Regions from separate parts of the Streptomyces sp. NPDC053513 genome, predicted to be linked through region 3. Evidence: riboswitches for the same ligand, from Rfam matches in the RefSeq annotation. Region 3 holds a riboswitch; each other region holds the start of a gene.
What was found. A riboswitch is a leader RNA that binds a small molecule or an ion and turns the genes downstream of it on or off. The one in region 3 is predicted to bind thiamine pyrophosphate.
Positions count from the first base shown of each region.

Region 1 (7,958 bases), on a different contig from region 3:
GTCGTGGCCGGCCGCGAAGATGTGGCAGGTGTCGAGGCAGACGCCCAGCTTCGGGTGGTGGTCGAGCGCGTCGAAGTACGGACCGAAGTCCCAGGTCCGCGAGCAGAGCGAGAAGCCCTGGCCCGCCGTCGACTCCAGGAGCAGGTCCGGATCGTCCTCGTGCGTCAGCTCGTCGAGGAGCGGCAGCATCCGCTCCCGCACCTGGGCGAGGGCCACCTCGCGCGGCCGGCCGCCGGTCGCCGAGCCGGTGTGCACCACCACGCCCTTGGCGCCGATCTCCCGGCCCCGGCGCAGCGAGTGCCGCAGCGACTCCACCGACTTCTCCACCGTGGCCTCGGTGTGGGAGCCGAAGTTGATCAGGTACGGGGCGTGCACCCACGCCGAGATCGACTCGGCCTCGCACTCGGCCCGGAAGCGCTCGTCCTGGGCCGGGTTGCCGACCGGGGTCGCCCAGCCGCGCGGATTGGCCACGAAGACCTGCACGGTCTCGGCGCCGAGTTCACGGGCGTAGCCGAGGCCGACCGTGGCGAGGCCACCGGCCACGGGGACGTGGCCGCCGACGGGGTTGCGCATGGGTTTCTAGAGTCCCTTGATCGTGATGGTGATGGTGGAGCCCTCGGGCGCGGTCTCGCCGCCCTCCACGGACTGGCCCGCGACCGTGTCGCCCAGGTAGGGGAAGGACTTCTTGACCTCCACCTCGAAGCCCGCGTCCTCCAGGGTCGCACGCGCGTCCGCGGTCGACTGCCCCGTCACGTCCGGGACCTCGACCCGCTTCGGACCCTTGGAGACGGTGAGGGTGATGACGTCGCCCTCCGCGGCGCGGCTGCCCCCGGCGAGGGACTGGGCCGCGACGGTGCCGGCCTCCTCGGGGGAGTTGATCCGCTCCGGGGCGACCCGGACGGTGAGCCCCTCCTCCTGGAGGGCGGCCGTGGCGTCGGCGACGGTCTCGCCGCTGACGTCGGGCACGTCGACCGGGGAACCCTTGCTGACCACCAGGGCGACGGCCGAGTCGGGGCTGCGCTCGGTGCCGGGCTCGGGGTCGGAACCGATCACGGAGCCCTGCGCGACCGAGTCGCTGAACTCCTGGGTGGTCACCCCGGGCGCCAGGCCCTCCTGCTCCAGGAGGCGCTTGGCCTCCGCGAGCGGCTTGCCCTTGAGGTTGGGCACCTTCACGACCTCCGGGCCGCGGGAGAGCGTGAGGGTGACCGTGCCGTTGCCCCGGACGCGCTCCCCGGGGGCCGGGTCGACGGCCATGACCGTGCCGCGCTCGTACACGTCGCTGAAGGCGCGCTTCGTGGTGCCGACCTCCAGGCCGGCGTCGGCGAGGCGCTTCGTCGCGGCGGCCTCGGACTGGCCGAGGACGGCGGGGACCCGGGTGAACTGGCCGGAGCCGATGTACCAGACGCCGGCGCCCAGGCCGAGGGCGAGCAGGACGGCGGCGACGACGAGAAGGGGACCGCGCGGGGGCCGGCGGCGGGCGGCGGGGGGCGCCTCCGGGGCGGGCAGCCGGTTGGTGTGCAGGACGCCGCTCTCCGCGGGTACGGGACGGGCGATCACGCTCGTCCGGTCCTCGGCGGTGTCCCGGGCCTCGGACCGCGCGAGCGGAGGCACCGCGTCCAGCTGCTCGTCGCCGAGCCCGGCGCGGGCCTCGCGGAGCAGGGCGAGCAGGGCGACCGCGTCGTGCGGGCGGAGCTCGGGGTCGCGGGCCGTGGCCGACGCGACCAGGTCGTCCAGCTCCGGGGCGAGCCCCGGGACGGCGGCCGAGGGGGCGGGCACGTCGGTGTTCAGGTGCTGGTAGAGCACCTGGGCCGGGGTGTCGCCGGAGTGCGGCTTGCCGCCGGTCAGCATCTCGTAGAGGACGACACCGCAGGCGTACACGTCGGCGCGGGTGTCGGCGGTGCCGTGCTCGATCTGCTCCGGCGCGAGGTACGAGACCGTGCCGAGGACCGCGCCGGTCGTGGCCGTCGCCGAGCCCACGGCCCGCACGAGACCGAAGTCGGCGACCTTCACCCGGCCGTCGTCCCCTATCAGGACGTTCTCCGGCTTCATGTCCCGGTGTACGAAACCCGCCCGGTGCGCGGCGCCCAGCGCGGCGAGCACCGGCTCCAGGATGTCGAGCGCGGCACGGGGCGAGAGGGCGCCGCGCTCGCGTAGGACGTCACGGAGGGTGCAGCCGGCGACGTACTCCATCGCCAGGTAGACGTACGCGCCCTCGGCGCCCTGGTCGAAGACCCCGACGACGTTCGGGTGCGCGAGCCGGGCCACGGACTTCGCCTCGCGGATGAACCGCTCGACGAAGGCGGCGTCGGCGGCGAGGGCCGGGTGCATCACCTTGAGGGCGAGGACGCGGTCGAGGCGGGTGTCGACGGCCCGGTAGACGGTGGCCATGCCGCCGACGGCGATGCGCGCGTCGACGCGGTAGCGGCCGTCGAGCAGCCGCCCGACGAGGGGGTCCTGAAGGGTCGTGTCCACGGCGACGAGTCTACGAGCCGGGGGGTGGGGGGCTGCGCCTTCGGCCCCCGACTGCAGCGCACCTGTGACGCACCCGGGCCCTGGCCGCCGCCCCCCGCGCGGGCCCGGGCCCGGCTGGACGGCCCGCCCTCGCCCGCGCGGGCGCGCCCACCGGGGCGGTGCCCTTCCGCCACCCCTGCCCACGTGGGCCCGCGCCTGCGGGGGCGGCTCCCCCTGCCCGTGTGGGGCCCGCGCCCTGCGGGGCGTTGCCCCCTGCCCGTGCGGGCCGCGCCCGCTGGGGCGGTGCCCTCGCCCACCCGCCCGTGTGGGCAATCGTCCCGCTGGGGCGGGACGGGTGGGCACACGGGACGGCGCCCTCCAGCGGCGCCTCCGCATCCCGCGCCTGAACCCGCACCACGAGCCGGGTGCACCTGGGGTGCGGGTTCAGGCGCGACAGCCTCTGGCGCCGGCAGGGCGCGGGTCCGTTGTGCCCACCCGTTCCGCCCCAGCGGAACGACTGCCCACAACGGGGTGGGCCGGGGCGCCGTCGCAGCGGGGCGGCGTCCGCGGTGGTGCGGCGGTGTCAGAACGCGGGGCGTTCCGGGTCCAAGGCGGCGCGGCCCTCCGCAGGAGAGGACGCCGTGGCGAAGTGGCGGCGGGGGATCCGGCCCGCCCGGAAGGCCAGCCGCCCCGCCGAGACCGCGTGCCGCATCGCCGCGGCCATCAGCACCGGCTCCTGCGCCCGCGTCACCGCCGACGCCAGCATCACCGCCGCGCACCCCAGTTCCATCGCGAGCGCCACGTCCGAGGCCGTTCCCGCGCCGGCGTCGAGGATCACCGGGACCTCGGCCCGTTCGACGATCAGCTGGAAGTTGTGCGGGTTGCGGATGCCGAGCCCGGAGCCGATGGGGGAGCCGAGCGGCATGATCGCCGCGCAGCCCACGTCCTCCAGCTTCCGGGCGAGGACGGGGTCGTCGTTGGTGTAGGGGAGGACGACGAAGCCGTCGTCGACGAGGGTCTCGGCCGCGGCGAGGAGCTCCTCCCCGTCGGGGAGGAGGGTCCGCTCGTCCGCCACCACCTCCAGCTTGATCCAGTTCGTGCCGAGCGCCTCCCGGGCGAGCCGGGCGGTGAGGACGGCCTCGCCCGCCGTGTAGCAGCCCGCCGTGTTCGGCAGGACCCGGATGCCGAGGCGTTCCAGGACGGAGAGGACCGAGCCCTGGACCGTCGGGTCCAGGCGCCGCATGGCGACCGTCGTCAGTTCCGTACCGCTGGCGGAGAGGGAGCGTTCCAGGACGTCGAGGCTGGGGGCGCCGCCGGTGCCCATGATGAGGCGGGAGGAGAACTCCGTGCCGCCGAGGGTGAAGACGTCGTCGGACATCGGGGTCAGCCTCCCTGCACTGCCGTGAGGACTTCCACCCGGTCGCCGTCGCCGAGCAGCGTCGTGGCCCACTCGCCGCGCGGCACGACCGTCTCGTTGAGCGCCGCCGCGACGCCCGAGGGGGCCGTGGTCAGGGTCGCCACGAGGGCGTCCAGGGAGAGGGGGCCGGAGAGCTCGCGCGGCTCTCCGTTCACGGACACGTTCATGCGGGCTGCTCCTGTCGTACGGGGGAGAGACGTCGGGGGGTGAAGGGGCGCGCCTCGTCGGGGAGGGTGCCGGTGGTGAGCGCCTCGGCCATGGCGTCGCCGGTGACGGGGGTGAGCAGCACCCCGTTGCGGTAGTGGCCGGTGGCCAGGTGCAGGCCGGGCAGGTCGGTGGGGCCGAGCAGCGGCGCGTTGTCGGGGGAGCCGGGGCGCAGTCCGGCCCGCGTCTCGGTGAGCGGCAGTTCGGTGATGCCCGGGACGAGCTCGTGGGCGTCGCGCAGCAGCTCGTACACCCCGCCCGCCGTCACCGTGGTGTCCCAGCCGAGCTCCTCGCTGGTGGCGCCGACGACGAGCTCGCCGTTCTCGCGGGGCACCAGGTAGACGTGGCTGCCGCGGACGACGGCGCGGACGGTGCGGGAGAGGAAGGGCGCGTACGCGGGCGGCACCCGCAGCCGGAGGACCTGGCCCTTGACGGGGCGGACCGGCGGCAGCACCTCCTCGGGCACGCCCGCGAGCCGCCCGCTGAGGCTGCCCGCGGCGAGGACGACCTGGTCGGCCGTCAGCTCCCGGCCGTCGGCGAGCACGGCGCCGCGGGCCCGGTCCCGCACGACCGTGAGCCGCTCCACGAGGGTCCGGTGGAAGAGGACTCCGGCCCGTTCGCAGGCGCGCAGGAGCGCGGCGGCCAGCCGGCGCGGGTCGACCTGGTGGTCGCCGTCGACCCGCAGCCCGCCCCGGACGCCGGGCGCCAGCATGGGTTCGAGCCGGCGGCACTCGCGGCCGCTGAGCCATTCGGAGACGAGCCCGCAGCGGGTCTGCAGGGCGTGCAGTTCGCGCATGTGGGCGCGGTCGTCGGCGTCGAGGGCGACGGCGAGGGTGCCGCAGGCGCGGTAGCCGACGTCGTGGCCGGCGGCCTCCTCCAGTTCGGCGACGAACGCGGGGTAGCGCGCGGCGGAGGCGAGGTTGAGCCCGAGCAGGGTCTCCTCGCCGTAGTGGAGTTCGGTGACGGCGGCGAGCATGCCGGCCGCGACCCGCGCGGCCCCGCCGCCCGGGTCCGGGTCGACGACGGCGGTGCGCAGTCCGCGCTGCGCGGCCCGCCAGGCCGTGACCAGGCCGATGATGCCGCCCCCGACCACGAGGACGTCGGTCGCGAGGACGTCGGTCACGTGGGCGTCGGACACGTGGATGTCGGACGCGTGGACATCGGAAGAACGCATGGGCGTCCAGCCCCTCCCTTCGCCGGCATGACCCGGATCAGGTTCGTACGGTCGGAGGCCGTCCCAGCCTCCCTCTCAGCCCGGTGCGTCCGGGCTCCCGCGAGTGCTTTACGCCCGCCAGACTAGCCCGCGTCTCCGGGGGGCCACAGACCCCTCCCTTCCTGACGGTTCGTCAGATGCGTAAGGTGGTCGGGTGAGCGAGCAGAAGCAGGCCCAGCAGCACGTCGTGATCGTCGGCGCCGGAATGGCGGGCGTCCAGACCGCCGTCGCCCTGCGCGAGCAGGGCTTCACCGGCCCCCTGACCCTCATCGGGGCCGAACCCCACCAGCCCTACGACCGGCCGCCGCTCTCCAAGGCGATCCTCCTCGGCAAGGCCGAGGACTCCGCCTTCGAGATCGACTTCGAGGACCTCGGCATCGAACTCCGGCTCGGCCTGGACGTCACCGGACTGCGCGCCGCCGACCACGAGATCGACACCGAGGCCGGACCCGTCGCGTACGACACCCTGGTCGTCGCCACCGGCGCCCATCCCCTCACCCTGCCCGGCACCGAGGGCGTCCCCGGCGTCCACCTGCTGCGCACCCTCGACGACGCCGTGCGCCTCGGACCCGTCCTGGAACGCCGCCACTCCGTCGTGGTCGTCGGCGCCGGCTGGATCGGCGCCGAGTTCGCCACCGCCGCGCGCGAGGCGGGCTGCGCCGTCACCGTCGTCGAGGCCGCCGACCGCCCCCTCGCGGGAGCGCTGCCCGCCGAGGTCGCCGCCCCCATGGCCGAGTGGTACGGGGCGAACGGCGCCGAACTCCTCACCCACGCGCGCGTGGACACCGTCGAGCCCGGCGCGCCCGGCCGCGTCGTCCTCGCCGACGGGCGCGAACTGCCCGCCGAAGCCGTCGTCGTCGGCATCGGCGCCCGCCCCGCCACCGACTGGCTCGCCGGCTCCGGCATCGCCCTCGACCCGAGCGGCGCCGTCACCGCCGACGACCGGCTGCGCACCTCCCTGCCCGACGTGTACGCCGTCGGCGACTGCGCCTCCTTCCCCTCCGCCCGCTACGGCGAGCGGCTCCTCGTCCACCACTGGGACAACGCGCTCCAGGGCCCCCGCGCGGTCGCCGCGGCGATCACCGGCACCGCCGACGTGCCGTACGACCCGGTGCCGTACTTCTGGTCCGAGCAGTTCGGCCGCTTCGTCCAGTACGCGGGACACCACGCGGACGCCGACGAGCTGCTGTGGCGCGGCGACCCGGCCGACGAGGCCTGGTCCGTGCTGTGGCTGCGCGCCGGCGTGCCGGTGGCCCTCCTCGCGGTCGGCCGCCCCCGCGACCTGGCCCAGGGCCGCAAGCTGATCGAGGCCGCCGTGCCCGTCGACCCCGAGCGCGCCGCGGACCCGTCTGTCCCCCTGAAGGCGGCAGCCCGGTAGGGCCCGGCTACCGGCTGTCAGTCCGGGATGGCAGGCTTGTCCTGTGACCGAGATTGACGCAAAGACCGATGCTCTCGTCCCCGCCTGGCTCTTCCTCCCCGACATCGCGGAGGCGCTCGACATCGAGGTGACGCGCGTGCGGCAGCTGGTCAAGGAGGGCCAGCTCATCGCCGTCCGCCGCGAAGTGCGCCCCGGCGAGAAGATCCTCCAGGTGCCCGCTGCCTTCATCGACGGCGACAAGATCGTCAAGGGCCTCGTCGGCACCCTGACGCTCCTGCGGGACGACGGCTTCACCGACGAAGAGATGCTGGAGTGGCTCTTCACTCCGGACCCGACCCTGCCCGGCACCCCCGCGCAGGCCCTGAGTGAGAATCGCGGCACGGAGGTGAAGCGCCGCGCCCAGGCGCTCGCTGTCTGACGCACGCACCACCGAAGACACCACCGCGGGTGCCGGGCCGGCTGATCGAGGCCGGCCCGGCACCGGCACCACCCGACGGGGGGAACCCACCCATGTCCACGCCTCGTGAGCGGCTCGCCGACGCCCGGCTCTACCTGTGCACCGACGCCCGGAAGCGCCAGGGCGACCTGCCGGACTTCCTCGACGCCGTGCTCTCCTCCGGCGTGGACATCGTGCAGCTCCGCGACAAGGGCATGGAGGCCGGTGAGGAGCTGGAGCACCTCGCCGTCTTCGCCGACGCCGCCCGACGGCACGGCAGGCTCCTCGCGGTGAACGACCGGGCGGACGTCGCCCACGCCATCGGCTCCGACGTCCTCCACCTCGGCCAGGGCGACCTGCCCGTCCCCGCGGCCCGCGCGATCCTCGGCGACGAGGTGCTGATCGGCCGCTCCTGCCACGCCGAGAGCGAGGTGGCCGCGGCCGCCGCAGAACCGGGCGTGGACTACTTCTGCACCGGCCCCTGCTGGCCCACCCCCACCAAGCCCGGACGGTACGCGCCGGGGCTCGGCCTCGTGCGGTACGCGGCGGAGCTGGCCCAGGACCGGCCCTGGTTCGCCATCGGCGGCATCGACGAGACCAACCTCGACGAGGTCCTGGACGCGGGAGCCCGCCGGATCGTCGTCGTCCGCGCCATCACCGAGGCCGCCGACCCGGCCGCCGCGACGGCCGCCCTCGCCAAGCGCGTCCGCGAGCGCGCCGGGGCCTGAGGGGCACACCCGCGGGGGCCGGCGCGCCCGGCCCCGTCCGATCTCCGCCCGATCTCCCTCCGACCTCCGTACGACAGCTGTCCGACCTCCGTCCGATCTCCGTCCGACAGCTGTCCGAAAAGGTGTCCACC
Region 1 covers NZ_JBITXP010000024.1:46,999-54,956, reverse strand. The annotation lists gene ACIGW4_RS30345 (deoxyribonuclease IV) at 1-573, opposite strand, end outside; gene pknB (Stk1 family PASTA domain-containing Ser/Thr kinase) at 580-2,472, opposite strand; gene ACIGW4_RS30335 (thiazole synthase) at 3,035-3,829, opposite strand; gene thiS (sulfur carrier protein ThiS) at 3,835-4,035, opposite strand; gene thiO (glycine oxidase ThiO) at 4,032-5,246, opposite strand; TPP riboswitch at 5,244-5,357, opposite strand; gene ACIGW4_RS30320 (NAD(P)/FAD-dependent oxidoreductase) at 5,491-6,663, shown strand; gene ACIGW4_RS30315 (Rv2175c family DNA-binding protein) at 6,707-7,081, shown strand; gene thiE (thiamine phosphate synthase) at 7,174-7,827, shown strand.
Region 1: linked by a shared signal. The riboswitch ahead of thiO (glycine oxidase ThiO) and the one ahead of ACIGW4_RS21145 (thiamine ABC transporter substrate binding subunit) in region 3 are both predicted to bind thiamine pyrophosphate.

Region 2 (7,958 bases), on a different contig from region 3:
TCGGCGACTTCGAGGACCACCTGGAGGCGGCACTGGGCCGGATCCTGGCCGAGGAGAACGCCGGCCCTGCGTGAGCCCGCCTGCCTGCTTGAACCGGCGAACCCCCGCGTGAGCCTGCCTGCTTGAACCGGCGAACCCCCGCGTGAGCCTGCCCGTCTGAACCGGCGACCCCCAGCGTGAGCCTGTCCCTCTGAACCGGCGACCCTCTTCGCGAGCCGGCCCGTCCGCCTCACTTGGCGCGGCGGCGCCGCCCACCCCGTACCGCCGCCGGCTTCCCGCCCCCGGACGCCGGCCGGTCGGCGGAGACCACCAGGGCCGCGAGCACCGTGGTGACCGGAACGGACGCCACCAGACCGATCGACCCGATCAGGGTCCGCACGATCTCCTCGGCGACCAGCTCGCTGTTGGCCACCGTCCCCATGCTGCTCCGGGCGATGGAGAAGAGCAGCAGCAGCGGCAGGGCGGCGCCCGCGTACGCCAGCACCAGCGTGTTCACGACCGAGGCGATGTGGTCGCGGCCGATCCGGATCCCCGCCCGGTACAGGCCGCGCGCCCCCATGCCCGGATCGGCCTGGTGCAGCTCCCAGACCGCCGAGGTCTGGGTGACCGTCACGTCGTCGAGCACACCGAGCGAACCGATGATGACCCCCGCCAGCAGCAGGCCGGACATGTCGATCTGCGGGTACAGGCCGTGGATCAGACCGGTGTTGTCGTCGGTGTTGCCGCTGAGCGAGGCCCAGCCGATGAAGAGCGAGCCCAGCAGACCGATCAGCAGCAGCGAGACCAGCGTGCCGAGCACGGCGACCGAGGTGCGGGCCGAGAGCCCGTGACACATGTAGAGCGCGATCAGCATGATCGCGCTCGCCCCGACCACCGCCACGACCAGCGGGTTCGAGCCCTCCAGGATCGCCGGCAGGATGAAGTACGTCAGTACGAGGAAGCTCACGGCGAGCGCGATGAGCGCCATGACGCCCCGCATCCGGCCGACGACCACGACCGCGACGGCGAAGATGCCGGCGAGCAGTGCCAGCGGCAGCTTGCGGTTCACATCGGTCACCGAGTACTGCAGGTCGTGCGGTGCGTCAGGGGCGTACGCCACCACCACGCCCTGTCCCTGGTGCAGTTGGCGCGGCGCGTCCGGCTGCACGATCTCGACGAACCTGCGTCCCTTGTCCGGGCCGCTGGTGACCTCGACCGTCGCCTTCTCGCACTGCCCCTGCTGGGCGTTGACGGCCTCGCGCCCCTCCGGGGTCGAGGTGTCGCCGGTCGGCGGGACCTGGGCGGCGTTCACGTCCTTGCAGTCGACGCGCTCGACGGCGACGACCTCTCCCTGCTCGGTCTGCCGGTCGAAGCCGACGCCGGTGCGCTCGTGCGCCGGGGTGCCGCCCGGCCACAGGACCGCGAGCCCGACGACGACGGCGGCGGCGAAGGGGATCAGGATCGCGGCGATGACCTTCCGCAGATGCCGGGAGACCGGGGCGGCGGGCCCGTGGCTGTGGCTGTGTCCGTGCCCGCCGCCGCCCCCTCCTCCGGCTCCGTTTCCGTGGCCGTGTCCGTGGCCGTGTCCGGAATCGTGGGCATGGGGGTGGTCGTGGCCGTGTGGCTGGAGGGGCTGCTGGGGGGAAGTCACCGGCCGATCATCGCAAGAACGACGGGGGCCCACTGTTCAGCACGCCAGGGAGGACGCTAGCGTGGTGGCACCTTTGCACACGCGGGAGCTCGGAGCACCGGGCTGAGAGGGCGCTGATCACCGTACGCGCGTACGGGAAGAGGCTGCGCCGACCGCCGAACCTGTTACCGGGTAATGCCGGCGTAGGGAGATCGGTCTCATGACCATTCAGGATGCACGCACGCCTGCCTCCGACCAGAACCAGGCCGACGGGCAGGAGCGCACGCCGGGCTGGCACAAGGGGTACGTCCAGGGCTCACGCCCCGACCTCCGGGTGCCCGTCCGCCAGGTGCACCTCACCAACGGCAAGGACGTCACGCTGTACGACACGTCCGGCCCGTACACCGACCCCGCCATCGACACCGATGTCCGGCGGGGCCTTCCCCCGCTGCGCGAGAACTGGATCATCGCGCGCGGTGACACCGAGGAGTACGCGGGCCGTCCGGTCCGCCCCGAGGACGACGGCATCAAGCACACCTCCCCGCGCGGCGGTGGGCTGAAGAACCTCGACGCCGTCTTCCCCGGCCGTCCCCGCCTGCCGCGCCGCGGCCGTGACGGCCAGGCGGTGACCCAGCTCGCGTACGCCCGCCGGGGCGAGATCACCCCGGAGATGGAGTACGTCGCGATCCGCGAGAACGTCTCCCCCGAGGTCGTGCGGGAGGAGATCGCCGCGGGCCGCGCCGTGCTGCCGGCGAACGTGAACCACCCGGAGATCGAGCCGATGATCATCGGCAAGCGGTTCCTGGTGAAGGTCAACGCCAACATCGGCAACTCCGCCGTCACCTCCTCCATCGAGGAGGAGGTGGAGAAGATGACCTGGGCGACCAAGTGGGGCGCCGACACGGTCATGGACCTGTCCACCGGCCGCAACATCCACACCACCCGCGAGTGGGTGCTGCGCAACTCCCCCGTGCCGATCGGCACCGTGCCGCTCTACCAGGCCCTGGAGAAGGTCGACGGCAAGGCCGAGGAGCTGACCTGGGAGATCTACAAGGACACGGTCATCGAGCAGGCCGAGCAGGGCGTCGACTACATGACGGTGCACGCCGGCGTGCTCCTGCCGTACGTGCCGCTCACCGCGCGCCGCAAGACCGGCATCGTCTCGCGCGGCGGCTCGATCATGGCCGCCTGGTGCCTGGCGCACCACAAGGAGAACTTCCTCTACACGAACTTCGAGGAGCTCTGCGAGATCCTGGCGGCGTACGACGTCACCTACTCGCTCGGCGACGGCCTGCGCCCCGGCTCGATCGCGGACGCCAACGACGAGGCGCAGTTCGCGGAGCTGCGCACGCTCGGCGAGCTGAACACGATCGCGAAGCGCCACAACGTGCAGACGATGATCGAGGGCCCGGGCCACGTCCCGATGCACAAGATCAAGGAGAACATCGACCTCCAGCAGGAGATCTGCGAGGAGGCGCCGTTCTACACGCTCGGCCCGCTGACCACGGACGTCGCGCCCGCCTACGACCACATCACCTCCGGCATCGGCGCCGCGATGATCGCCTGGTGGGGCACGGCGATGCTCTGCTACGTCACGCCCAAGGAGCACCTGGGCCTGCCGAACAAGGACGACGTGAAGACGGGCGTCATCACGTACAAGATCGCGGCGCACGCCGCGGACCTCGCCAAGGGGCACCCGGGTGCGCAGGAGTGGGACGACGCGCTCTCGGACGCGCGGTTCGAGTTCCGCTGGGAGGACCAGTTCAACCTGGCCCTCGACCCGGACACCGCACGGGAGTTCCACGACGAGACGCTGCCGGCGGAGCCCGCGAAGACCGCGCACTTCTGCTCGATGTGCGGTCCGAAGTTCTGCTCGATGAAGATCTCCCAGGACATCCGGCGCGAGCACGGCGGCACGCAGCAGGAGATCGAGGCCGGCATGGCGGAGAAGTCGAAGGAGTTCGCGGCGAGCGGCAACCGCGTCTACCTGCCGCTGGCCGAGTAGTCCCCGCGCCGTCGTCCCTCAGGCCGAGTGGTCCCCGGGCCTCGTCCCTCAGGCCGAGTGGTCCCCGGGCCTCGTCCCTCAGGCCGAGTGGTCCCCGGGCCTCGTCCCTCAGGCCGAGTGGTCCCCGGGCCGTCGTTCCTCAGGGCGCCGTCGGGTCCGGTGGCGTCGCCGCGGCGAGGGCGTCGCGGAGGAAGGGGAGGATGCCGCGCTCCAGGAGGGCGTGGCGCCAGGCCTCCCTGGCGAGGGAGAGTTCGTCGTCGGCCGTGGCGGTTCCGTCCGCCGCGGCCGGCCTGTTGCGCAGGGCGGTCACGAGCAGGCCGATGCCCGCGGAGAGCAGGCCGACGGCGGCGAGGGCGGCGAAGACGAGGCCTGCCGTCAGCAGGGTCCCGCCGAACACCACGGTGGGCGCGAGGGCGTGCAGGACCCCGCCGACCAGCAGGAATATCGCGGCGGCGGTGCCCGCGAGGACGGGCAGCAGCACGGTGACGACGGCGACGACGCCGGCACCCGCGCCGGTGTCCGTGCCCTGCTCCGCTTCGGGCCTCCGGGCCCCGAGGGCCGCCCGGTTCTGCTCGCGGACCTTCACGAAGTGGTCGTACTCCAGGGCCGCGGCGGTGGTGACGAGCGCTGTCGCGTTCATCGTCATGGCGCGCAGCTGCGCGACCGTGAGCCTCGTTCCGACTCCGGCGAGATCCGGACGTGAGTGGGCGGTGCTCAGTGCGTCGTCGAGGACCCGCTCGTACTCGGCGCGGTCCTCGGTCAGCAGGTGCGGAGCCACGTTCATGTGCATCCCCCGATGCTCCGTAGGCCCGGATCAGCCGTGGGGAACGGTCGGTCGGGCGGAAACGGAGGAGAGCCTGCTACGGATGACCCGATGGTATTGCGGTGACACCGCGCCCTGACAGGGTCTTTCCGGAAATCGCCTTCCCCGGATGCGCAGCGTTATGCGTCAGTCGTTCAGGGGGAGTTGGACGACCAGTAGCTTTCCGGCCATGGTCACTCCACCGTCCATGGCGATCGCGAGACCGTCGGCGTACACGTGCGGTCCGTCGACGACCGGGCCCGCGCCGTCCTCGCCGTCCTCGGCGCCGACCTGGCCGAGGAGGTACGGGATGGGGCTGTGGCCGTGCACGATCCGGCGGCCGCCGTAGGTGGAGAGCAGCTCCTGGACGGCCTGCGGGCCGCCGTCGTCGCGGAACGCGAAGCGCTTGGTGAACTTCCGGAAGAGGTCCCAGACCTCGTCGGCGTCGTTCCGGTTGAGGATCTCGTGGACCGTGTCGTTGACGTCCTCGATGGTCTGGCCGTATTCGAGGTACGCGGTGGTGTCGGAGTGCACGAGGAGGTGGTCGTCCTCGCGCACCACGGCGTCGAGCCGGGACATCCACTGGAGGTGGACGTCCTGGAGCCGGTCCATGTCGTGCTTCTGGCCGCCGTTGAGCAGCCAGGCGGCCTGGAAGGTGGCGGTGCCCGCGCCGGAGTTGACGGGGGTGTCGCCGAAGCGTTTGGCGCCGATCAGCAGCAGTTCGTGGTTGCCCATGAGGGCCTTGCAGTAGCCGCCGGCGGCGGCGGCCTCGGCGGAGAGGCGCATGACGAGGTCGATGACGCCGATGCCGTCGGGGCCGCGGTCGGTGAAGTCGCCGAGGAACCAGAGCCGGGCGTTGCCCGCGGCCCAGCCGCCGTTCTCGTCGATGAGGCCCTGGGCGCGCAGGGCGGCCAGGAGTTCGTCGAGGTAGCCGTGGACGTCGCCGACGACGTAGAGGGGGCCGGGTCCGTCGCCGTTCGCGGGCTCCGGGGCGGGGGCCGGCTCGGGGGTGACGGAGACCTGGACGGTGTCGCCGCGGTTGATGACGGGGAGGTCGCGCTCGGTCGGGGTGTAGCCCTCGGGCGGCTCGCCGCCGGGGAAGGCGTTGCCCGGGTGGCCGGTGGCGACGGAGACGATGGAGGAGCCGGCCGGGGCGGCGGCGTACGCCGGGGCGAGCCGGTGCCCCAGGTGGAGGGTCGGGTCGGCGGGCATGGCGGCGGGCGCGGCCTGCGGCGGTGCGGGCGCGTCGGGCGGAGCCGGAGGCGCGGTGGGCGGGAGCGGTGCGGCGGCTTGCGGTGCGGGGGCCTGCGGTGCGGCCGGCGGGGCCGGGGGCGCCTCCTCGGTCGGAGGGGCTTCGGCCGGGAGGGCCTCGGCCGGCGGGGTCGGCATCGGGACGGCCTCGACCGGCGAGGGGGCGACCGGCGGGAGGTGTTCGGCGGGTGCCGGGTACGCGGGGGGAGTGAGGCGCTCGACCGGAGCGGGCTCGACCGGCGGAGCCGTCGGCGGCGTCTCCGGGGACGGCGGCTCGGCGGCGTGGCCCTGCACGGGCACGCGGGCGTACGGCGGTACGCGGAAGTCACGCAATGTCGCCGTGCGCACCACGGGCTCCTGACCGGCCCCCTGAGTCATCGACCCCTCCACCACCGTCGCGATGCCCTGCACATCGCGGACCGGCCTGGTCGGGGTGGTCCGCGGTGTCGTCCGCCCATCATAGGAATGAGGGCCCTTCCGTGTGACGCACCAGGGGTGGTGAATCCGGGTTCACTCCGGGTTAGCCGATTGTTTCGCCCGAATTGTGAAGGTCCAGTCCAGGGGTGAGCCCGGTGCGGTGATCGGTTTCGCCGTCCCTGCCCACGGGCAGGGGCGGGGACGGCGGTGCGAATGACGGCGGGTTCGGGCGCCGCCGCCCGTGGGGTCAGTCCTTGGCCGGCGAGCGTGGCGGGCTGACCGTGGTGCGCGGCGGACGTCGCTGCGAGGAGGTGCGGACGATGAGTTCGGTCGGTATCACCTGCTCGATCGGACCGTCGGTGTCGACCCCTTCGATGGCGTCGATGAGGAGCTGGACGACGGCCGTGCCGATCCGGCGCGGCTTGAGCGAGAGCGTGGTGATGGGCGGTTCGGTGGTGGCGTAGACGGTCGACTCGCTGCAGCAGACCAGCAGCAGGTCGTCCGGGACGCGCAGTCCGTAGCGGCGGGCGGCCGCGAGGAGGTCGGTTCCGTTGGGGTCGAAGAGGCCGTACACGGCGTCGGGGCGGTCCGGGCGGGCGAGCAGCCGGTCGGCCGCGACGGCGCCCGCGCACGGGTCGTGCGCCGGGTAGGCCTCGTAGACGGGGTCCTGGCCCACCCGTTCGCACCAGTTGAGGTACGCGGTGGTGGACAGACGGGTGTACGTGTCGGTGGTGGTTCCGGTGAGGAGGCCGATCCGGCGGGCGCCGGCGTCGGCGAGGTGGTCGAGCAGGTCGAGGACGGCGGCTTCGTGGTCGTTGTCGACCCAGGCGGTGACCGGAAGGGTGCCGGCGGGGCGTCCGTCGGAGACGACGGGCAGGCCCTGGCGGACCAGTTCGGTGACGACCGGGTCGTGGTCGGAGGGGTCGATGACGACGGTGCCGTCGAGGGCGACGTTCGACCAGACGTCATGGCGGGAGGTGGCGGGGAGGATGACCAGGGCGTAGCCCCGGGCGAGCGCCGCCGATGTGGCTGCTCTGGCCATCTCCGCGAAGTACGCGAATTCGGTGAAGGTGAAAGGTTCATCCCCGTACGTGGTCACGGTCAGGCCGATGAGTCCCGACTTGCCGGTACGGAGCGTGCGGGCCGCCGCGGATGGGCGGTAGCCCAGCCTGTCGGCGACCTCGCGGACGTGGCGGCGGGTGGCGTCCGGGAGTCGGCCCTTGCCGTTGAGCGCGTCGGAGACAGTCGTGATGGAGACCCCGGCGGCGGCGGCCACGTCCCGGATGCCTGCCCGGCCCTGCCGGCTTCCCCGGGTCTGTGCCCGGCTCACCTGGTGCTTCCCTGCTGCTGTCATGGCGAGCCGATAGTAGGGCGATGAGGGGAGGTCGGGACGGTCGCATATGCAGGCGTTGACAGGCACGTTTCTGCATGATCGAAGAAGCTCAAGATGCCCTAAATCAAAGGTAGTTAGGTTCATTGACGTGTGATCCATGCCCATCGAGCGGTGTAGGCCTGGCGTGGGGGCGAGGTCTCGAAGAGGTCTCAACTCACCTCTACGGGGGATGCGCGCCACGGCGCCCGCCACCGGCGCACGCCACCCTGTCGCGCGCCCCTCTCTGCCGGGGGCGCGAGGGGGGCCTCGCCCACAGCGTGTCCCTCCTGTTGTCCACAGCCCATTCGCAGCAGCGGCGAATCCTCTTAAGGTGAGGAGTATTGGCGGTACGGACGGTCGAGGAGGCCACACTGTGAGCGAGACCAGCGGGACGAGCACCGGCAGCCCCAAGCTGCGCGCCGAGCTGGACGGCGTCCCCACCTACAAGCCGGGCAAGCCGGCCGCCGCGGGCGGTCCCGTGGCCTTCAAGCTGTCCTCCAAC
Region 2 covers NZ_JBITXP010000002.1:186,097-194,054, reverse strand. The annotation lists gene ACIGW4_RS04090 (SsgA family sporulation/cell division regulator) at 1-74, shown strand, start outside; gene ACIGW4_RS04085 (YibE/F family protein) at 230-1,630, opposite strand; TPP riboswitch at 1,702-1,836, shown strand; gene thiC (phosphomethylpyrimidine synthase ThiC) at 1,830-3,614, shown strand; gene ACIGW4_RS04075 (hypothetical protein) at 3,754-4,404, opposite strand; gene ACIGW4_RS04070 (metallophosphoesterase) at 4,564-6,045, opposite strand; gene ACIGW4_RS04065 (LacI family DNA-binding transcriptional regulator) at 6,332-7,438, opposite strand; gene hisC (histidinol-phosphate transaminase) at 7,830-7,958, shown strand, end outside.
Region 2: linked by a shared signal. The riboswitch ahead of thiC (phosphomethylpyrimidine synthase ThiC) and the one ahead of ACIGW4_RS21145 (thiamine ABC transporter substrate binding subunit) in region 3 are both predicted to bind thiamine pyrophosphate.

Region 3 (7,958 bases):
CACGAGCCGCCGAACCCCTTCGCCGGCCACATCGCCAAGTACTTCGCCAACGCCACCCGTGAGGACGGCCTCCTGGCCCGCTCGACGGCGGGCATCGTCTTCCTGCCGGGCTCGGCGGGCACGGTCCAGGAGATCTTCGACAACGCGACCCCGAACTACTACGGGTCCCGGGGCGCCCCGACCCCGATGGTCCTGGTGAACCGCGCCCACTGGACCACCCGCCTCCCCGCCTGGCCCCTCCTGGAGGCCCTCGCCGCAGACCGCCCGATGGCGGCCCGGATCGCTCTGGTCGACTCGATCGACGAGGCCCCGGAGGCCCTGGAACGCCTCGGCAAGTAACCGTCCCCCACCACTCCTCACGCCCCCACACCCACCGGGCGACGCCCCCCGTTGCGGGCAGTCGTCCCACCGGTGCGGTGCCCACCCCCGCGCCCCCGTCGCGGGCGCCCACCCCGTTGTGGGCAATCGTTCCGCTGGGGCGGAACGGGTGGGCACAACGGACCCGCGCCCTGCCGGCGCCCGAGGCTGCTGTGCCTGGACCCGCACCCCGTGCACAGCTCGCTGGTGGTGCGGGTCCAGGCGCGGGACGCGGAGGCGCCGCTGGAGGGCGCCGTCCCGTGTGCCCACCCGTCCCGCCCCAGCGGGACGATTGCCCACACGGGGGGGGTGGGCGGGAGAGCCGCCCCACAGGGCGCGGGCGCGCACGGGCGGGGGCGCCGGTCCGGTGGACGCGGGCCCCGCACGGGCAAGGGCGACGGTCCGGTGGGGTGTCACTTCCGCCAGTACAGGTGGTGCGTGACCTTCCCGCTCGGGCTGGGCACGACATCACAGTGGAAGCGGTCGAGCAGCTCCTCGGGCGAGTCCCAGAGCTTCACCCCCGCCCCGAGCTTCACCGGCGACACCGCGACGTGCAGGGTGTCGACGAGGTCCGCGTCGAGGAACTCCCGGATGGTGGTGGCCCCGCCACCGAGGCGGACGTCCTTCCCCTGGGCCGCCTCCTTCGCCCGCGCGAGCGCCGTCGCCGGGTCCGCGTCGACGAAGTGGAACGTGGTGTCGGAGAGCGTGAACGACGGACGCGGGTGGTGGGTCAGCACGAACACCGGCGTGTGGAAGGGCGGCTCGTCGCCCCACCAGCCCTTCCACTCCTCGTTCTCCCAGGGCCCGCGCTGGGGCCCGAACTTGTTGCGGCCCATGATCTCGGCCCCGATGTTCCGGTGGAAGTCCCGCGTCAGATAGTCGTCGAGGCCCCGGCTGCCCCCGGGGTCGGTGCGGTTCGGCCAGCTCGCCGTGGCCCCCGCCCACGAGAACATGGCCGCGGGATCCGCGTGCCCGAAAGGCCGTTCAAGGCTCTGGCCCTCCCCCGTACCGAATCCGTCGGACGAGACCATGAAGTTCTGCACCCTGAGCAACTGGCCCATGGCTGTTCCTCCCGCGTGGTCGACAGTGCGACGACGGTGGGACGCCGCACGCACAGGAGACTCCCCCGACCGGGGAAACTCATCGCCCCGCGCTACGGAACCCCGTCCCCCAGCACCACCACGTCCTCCACCCGGAACTCCACGCCCACCGCGGCCCCCTCCTCCGGCGCCTCCCGGAGCGGAACCTCGGCCTCCAGGGCGGGCCCCTCGACCGGGCGGAGCCGTACGACGACCTGGCTGCCCCGGAAGGTCCGGGACTCCACCGTCCAGCCGGGCCCGTCCTCCACGAGCCGCACCCCGCCCGGGCGGACGAGGAGCCGCCGCTCGCCCTCCGGCGAGCCGTCCGGGACCGGGACCTTCCCCCACACCGTCTGCGCGACGGCACCCGTCACCCGCGCCGCCACCACGTTGTCGAAGCCCAGGAACCGTGCCACGAACTCCGACGCGGGCCGCCGCCACACCTCGGCCGGCGGGCCCGACTGGGCAATCCGCCCGTCCCGCATGACCACGAGCCGGTCGGCGAGCGCGAAGGCCTCGCCCTGGTCGTGGGTGACGGCGAGGACCGTCGTCCCGAGCCGCCCGAAGAGCTGCCGCAGCTCCACGACGAGCCGCTCCCGCAGGCCCCGGTCGAGCTGGCCGAGCGGTTCGTCGAGCATCAGGAGCCGGGGGCGGGGCGCGAGCGCGCGGGCGAGCGCCACCCGCTGCTGCTCGCCGCCGGACAGCGCGGCGACGGACCGCCGCTCGGCGCCGGGGAGGCCGACGAGGTCGAGCAGCTCCCGCACGCGCTCCGCCCGTTCGGCCTTCCCGGCGCCCCGCATGCGGAGGCCGAAGGCGACGTTGCCGCCGACGTCCCGCTGCGGGAAGAGCTGGTGGTCCTGGAACATCAGGCCGACGCCCCGCCGGTGCACCGGCACCCCGGCCTGATCGGCGCCGCCGAGCAGCACCCGGCCGCCGTCGAGCGACTGGAGCCCGGCGACGGCCCGCAGCAGCGTGGACTTGCCGCTGCCGCTCGGGCCGAGCACGCACACGATCTCGTGCTCGGCGACGTCCAGGTCCACGGCGTCGAGCACGGCCCGCTCCCCGAACCGTACGGTCGCTTCCTCGATCGACAGCATCAGAACTCCCCGGAGGTCCGGTCGGTGCGGAGCCGTTCGAGCAGCAGCAGGGACACCGCGCACACCACCATCAGAATCGTCGAGAGGGCCATCGCCTGGCCGTAGTTGAGCTCACCGGGCCGGCCGAGCAGCCGGGCCACCGCCACCGGCAGCGTCGGGCTGTCGGGCCGGGCGATGAACACGGTCGCCCCGAACTCGCCGAGCGACACCGCGAACGCGAACCCGGCCGCGACGAGCAGCGCCCGCCGCACCATCGGCAGGTCCACCTCCCGCCAGGCCCGCCACGGCGAGGCGCCGAGCACGGCCGCCGCCTCCCGCAGCCGCTCGTCCACCGCCCGCAGGACCGGCAGCATCGTCCGTACGACGAAGGGCACGCCGACCAGGGCCTGGGCGAGCGGCACGAGGATCCAGCTGGCCCGCAGGTCCAGCGGCGGTTCGTCGAGGGTGATGAGGAAGCCGAAGCCGACGGTGACGGCGGACACCCCGAGCGGCAGCATCAGCAGCGCGTCGAAGCCCCGCACGAGCCGCCCCGCACGCCGGGTCAGGGCCGCCGCCGCGAGCCCGCCGACCAGCACCGCGATGGCGGTGGCGGCCACCGCGTACCGCAGCGAGTTACCGATCGCCTCCAACGGCGGCACGAGGAAGGTCCCGGACTCGTCGAGCGAGCCGAGCGCCCGGTAGTAGCCGAGCCCGTACCCGTGCGGCCCGGCGAAGGAACGCTCCACGAGCACACCGAGCGGCAGCAGGATCAGCAGCCCCACGGAGAGCAGCACACCCACGAGCAGCACCCACTGCCCTGCGCCGCGCGGCCGCCGCGCGGTCCGCTCCGGCGCCACGAGCCGCAGGGCGGTCTCCCGCCGCCGTACCGTCCGGGCGTGCACGCCCAGGATCGCGCCGACCGCCACGAACTGGACGAGCGTGAGCACGGCCGCCGTCGGCAGGTCGAGCAGCCGGGCGGTCTGCCGGTAGATCTCGGACTCCAGCGTGGAGTACGCCTCCCCGCCGAGGATCTGCACGACGCCGAAGGAGGTGAAGGTGAAGAGGAAGACCATCAGGGCCGCCGCCGCCACCGCCGGCACGAGCGCGGGCAGCGTCACCGTCCGCCAGGCCGTCCAGCGCGAGGCGCCGAGGACCCGGGCGGCCTCCTCCTGGCGCGGGTCGAGCTGCGACCAGAGACCGCCGACGGTCCGGACGACGACCGCGTAGTTGAAGAAGACGTGCGCGAGGAGGATCGCCCACACGCTGGTGTCGAGCCGCACCCCCCACAGCTCGTCGGTGAGCCCGCCCCGGCCGACGAGCGCCAGGAACGCCGTGCCGACGAGGACGGTCGGCAGCACGAACGGCACCGTGACGACGGCCCGCAGCACGCTCTTGCCGGGGAAGTCGAAGCGGGCGAAGACGTACGCCCCGGGCAGCGCCACCAGCAGGGTGAGGCCGGTGGAGGCGAGCGCCTGCCAGACGGTGAAGCCGAGCACGTCGAGGATGTCCGGCCGGGTCAGCGTCTCGCCGATCCGGCCGAACCGCCAGGCGCCGTCCGGGCGGAGCCCCCGGTCCACGATGGACACGACGGGCCAGGCGAAGAAGACCCCGAAGAACGCGACGGGCAGGGCCATCAGCCCCAGCCGCGTCGCGCTCCCCCGGAGGTCGCGGGTCACTTCAGGACGAGCGACGACCACTGCTGGATCCACGGGTCACGCTTCTCTGCGATCTTCTCGGGCGCCATGGTCTCCGGCTTCTCGATCACCACGCCGTGCTTGGTGAACAGCTCCGGCAGGGCCGCGTCCTTCGCCACCGGGTTGACGAACATCTGCAGCGGCATGTCCTCCTGGAACTCCTTGGAGATCAGGAAGTCGATCAGCGCCTTGCCGCCCTCGGGGTTCTTCGCGCCGTTCAGCAGGCCCGCGAACTCGGTCTGCCGGAAGCAGGTGCCCGTGGAGACGCCGGTGGGCGCCACCTTCGGCTGCGGCTCGCCGTACAGCACCTCGACCGGCGGGCTGGAGGCGTACGACACGACCAGCGGCCGGTCGCCCTTGGCCTGCTTGCCTCCGGCCGAACCGGAGAACTCCTGGTTGTAGGCGAGCTCCCAGCTGTCGACGGTCTTCACGCCGTTCGCCCTGAGCTTCTTCCAGTAGTCCTGCCAGCCGTCGTCGCCGTACTTCGCGGCCGTGCCGAGGAGGAAACCGAGACCCGGGGAGGATCGCTCGGGGTTCTCCACCACCAGCAGGTCCTTGTACGCCGGCTTCGCGAGGTCGTCGAAGGTGACCGGCGGCGCCAGCTTCTTGTCCGCGAAGTACTTCTTGTCGTAGTTGACGCAGATGTCGCCGGAGTCGATCGGGGTGACCCGGTGCTCCTTGTCGAGCTGGTACGCGGCCGGGACGCGGTCCAGTCCCTTCGCCTCGTACGGGACGAAGATCCCGTTGTCGAGGGCGCGGGACAGCAGCGTGTTGTCGACGCCGAAGAAGACGTCGCCCTGCGGGGAGCCCTTCGTCAGGATCTCCTTGTTGACGGCCTCACCGGCGTCGCCGCTCTTCAGCACCTTGACGGTGAAGCCGGTCCGCTTGGTGAAGTCCGCCAGCACCTCCTTGGAGGCGTTGAACGAGTCGTGGCTCACGAGGGTGACGGTCTTGGGCGCGGGCGTGCCGCTCCTGCCCGCCGCCGGGGTGTCCTCGCCGCCGCACGCGGCCAGACCGGTGACGCCGAGCGCCACGACGATCGCGACGGCAGCGGCCTTCTTGATGCTCACTGAGATTCCTCCTGGGTGTGACCAGGAAGAGACGCGGCCCCGCCCGCGTCCGGGGGACGCGGGCAGGGCGCAACAGCTCGAGTTACGACCGAACTCCCTACCCAGAATGACCTGGGCGAGGTTCAGAGGGTCTGCGGTCTACGGTTACCGCACTCTCAGCGCTGTGGCGCTCCCCTGTCGGAATATGCAGATGTGTTCGAGCTCAGACTACAAGGTCAGCGCTCGGCGGCCGCGAGCTGTCCACAGGCGCCGTCGATCTCCTGACCGCGGGTGTCCCGCACGGTCACCGGCACGCCGTGGCGGGCGATCGCCTCCACGAAGGCCTTCTCGTCCTCGGGACGGGACGCCGTCCACTTGGACCCGGGCGTCGGGTTCAGCGGGATCAGGTTGACGTGCACCCGCTTGCCCTTGAGCAGCCGGCCCAGCAGGTCGCCACGCCAGGCCTGGTCGTTGATGTCCCGGATGAGGGCGTACTCGATGGAGATCCGGCGCCCCGACTTCTCCGCGTACTCCCAGGCCGCGTCGAGGACCTCCCGGACCTTCCAGCGCGTGTTCACCGGTACCAGCGTGTCCCGCAGCTCGTCGTCGGGCGCGTGCAGCGACACCGCGAGCCGGCACTTGAAGCCCTCGTCGGCGAAGCGCAGCATCGCGGGCACGAGACCGACGGTGGAGACGGTGATGCCGCGCTGCGAGAGCCCCAGCCCGTCCGGCTCGGGGTCGGTGAGCCGCCGGATGGCGCCGACGACCCGCTTGTAGTTGGCGAGCGGCTCACCCATGCCCATGAACACGATGTTGGACAGCCGCGCCGGTCCCCCGGGCACCTCCCCGTCCCGCAGGGCCCGCATCCCGTCCACGATCTGGTGCACGATCTCGGCGGTCGACAGGTTCCGGTCGAGCCCCGCCTGCCCGGTCGCGCAGAACGGACAGTTCATGCCGCAGCCGGCCTGCGAGGAGATGCACATGGTCACCCGGTCCGGGTAGCGCATGAGCACCGACTCCACGAGCGTGCCGTCGTGCAGCCGCCACAGCGTCTTGCGGGTGGTGTCGTCGTCGCACGAGATGTGCCGCACCACGGACATCAGGTCGGGCAGCAGCTCCCCGGCCAGCTTCTCCCGCGAGGCGGCCGGGATGTCGGTCCACTCGGCGGGGTCGTGCGCGTATCGCGCGAAGTAGTGCGTGGACAGCTGCTTGGCGCGGAAGGGCTTCTCGCCGATCGCGGCGACGGCCTCCTTCCGCTCGGCGGGCGAGAGGTCGGCCAGGTGCCGCGGCGGCTTCTTGGCTCCGCGGGGGGCGACGAAAGTGAGTTCTCCGGGCTTCGGCATGGTGATACCAGTGTCGCAGAGATAAGAGGAAGGGCCCGCCGCCCTGTGGACAACGAGCCCCTCCGTACGAAACCCCTGCTCAGCCCGTACCGACGAACAACGCCAGCAGCAGCCACACCACCGGCGCCGTCGGCAGCAGCGAGTCCAGCCGGTCCATGATGCCGCCGTGGCCCGGCAGCAGCGTGCCCATGTCCTTGATGCCCAGGTCCCGCTTGATCATGGACTCGCCGAGGTCGCCGAGCGTCGCGCTCGCCGCCACCGCCAGGCCGAGGACCAGACCCTGCCACCAGGCACCCTCGTCGATCATGAACTCCATGCACAGCGCGCCCGCCGCCATCGCGAACGTCACCGCGCCGACCAGGCCCTCCCGGGTCTTGCCGGGGCTGATCCGCGGGGCCAGCTTGTGCTTGCCGAAGCGCCAGCCGATCGCGTACGCCCCGGTGTCGCTGACCACCGTCAGGATCAGGAAGGTCAGCACCCGCTGCGGCCCGTCGTCCGCGGTCAGCAGCAGCGCCACGAAGGTCGCCAGGAACGGCACGTAGAACGCGGCGAAGACCCCCGCCGTGACGTCCTTCAGATACCCCTCGGGCGGCTCCGTCATCCGCCAGACGAGCACCGCCAGCGCCGTCAGGGCCATCGCCACCCAGGCGCCCTCGGGGCCCCGGACGTAGCCGGCGACGACCATCGCCGCGCCGCCGACCGCGAGCGGGACCAGCGGAGCCTTGATCGCCTTGCGCTCCTGGAGGCGGGAGGTCAGCTCCCACAGGCCGACGACCACGGCGACCGCTATCACGCCGACGAACGCCGGCTTCCAGATGAACAGCGACGCGATGATGACGGCACCGAGTCCGACCCCGACGCCTATGGCCGCGCCCAGGTCGCGGCCCGCGCTCTTCTTCTGCCGCGGCGCCGGCGGAGGCGGGGTGGGGCTGGACATGGGCTCCTGCGGGTGCTCGTGCGGCGTCTCGTCACGGAACAGGGGACCGCTCGGGCGAGCGGCCCCCCGGCCGTGACCGTCCTGGAATCCGCCGGCGGGAACGTCGGGCACGATGGGCATGGGCCGAGTCTGCGCCGCCTGATGCCGATCGTATGCGGGACCCGCCGGGGCAGGCCCCTGGTAGGGTCCCCCACCGCCGGAACCGGCCGGGGCCCCCCAGGAAGAGTCGTTCATCAGACCTCGAGCAGCTCGGCTTCCTTGTGCTTGAGCAGCTCGTCCACCTGCGCGACGTACTTCGCGGTGGTGTCGTCGAGCTCCTTCTCGGCGCGGCGGCCCTCGTCCTCGCCGACCTCGCCGTCCTTGACGAGCTTGTCGATGGTCTCCTTGGCCTTGCGGCGGACCGAGCGGATCGAGATCTTCGAG
Region 3 covers NZ_JBITXP010000011.1:163,891-171,848, reverse strand. The annotation lists gene ACIGW4_RS21165 (LOG family protein) at 1-339, shown strand, start outside; gene ACIGW4_RS21160 (dihydrofolate reductase family protein) at 771-1,418, opposite strand; gene ACIGW4_RS21155 (ABC transporter ATP-binding protein) at 1,511-2,533, opposite strand; gene ACIGW4_RS21150 (ABC transporter permease) at 2,533-4,146, opposite strand; gene ACIGW4_RS21145 (thiamine ABC transporter substrate binding subunit) at 4,185-5,276, opposite strand; TPP riboswitch at 5,353-5,462, opposite strand; gene rlmN (23S rRNA (adenine(2503)-C(2))-methyltransferase RlmN) at 5,492-6,598, opposite strand; gene ACIGW4_RS21135 (phosphatidate cytidylyltransferase) at 6,678-7,769, opposite strand; gene frr (ribosome recycling factor) at 7,769-7,958, opposite strand, start outside.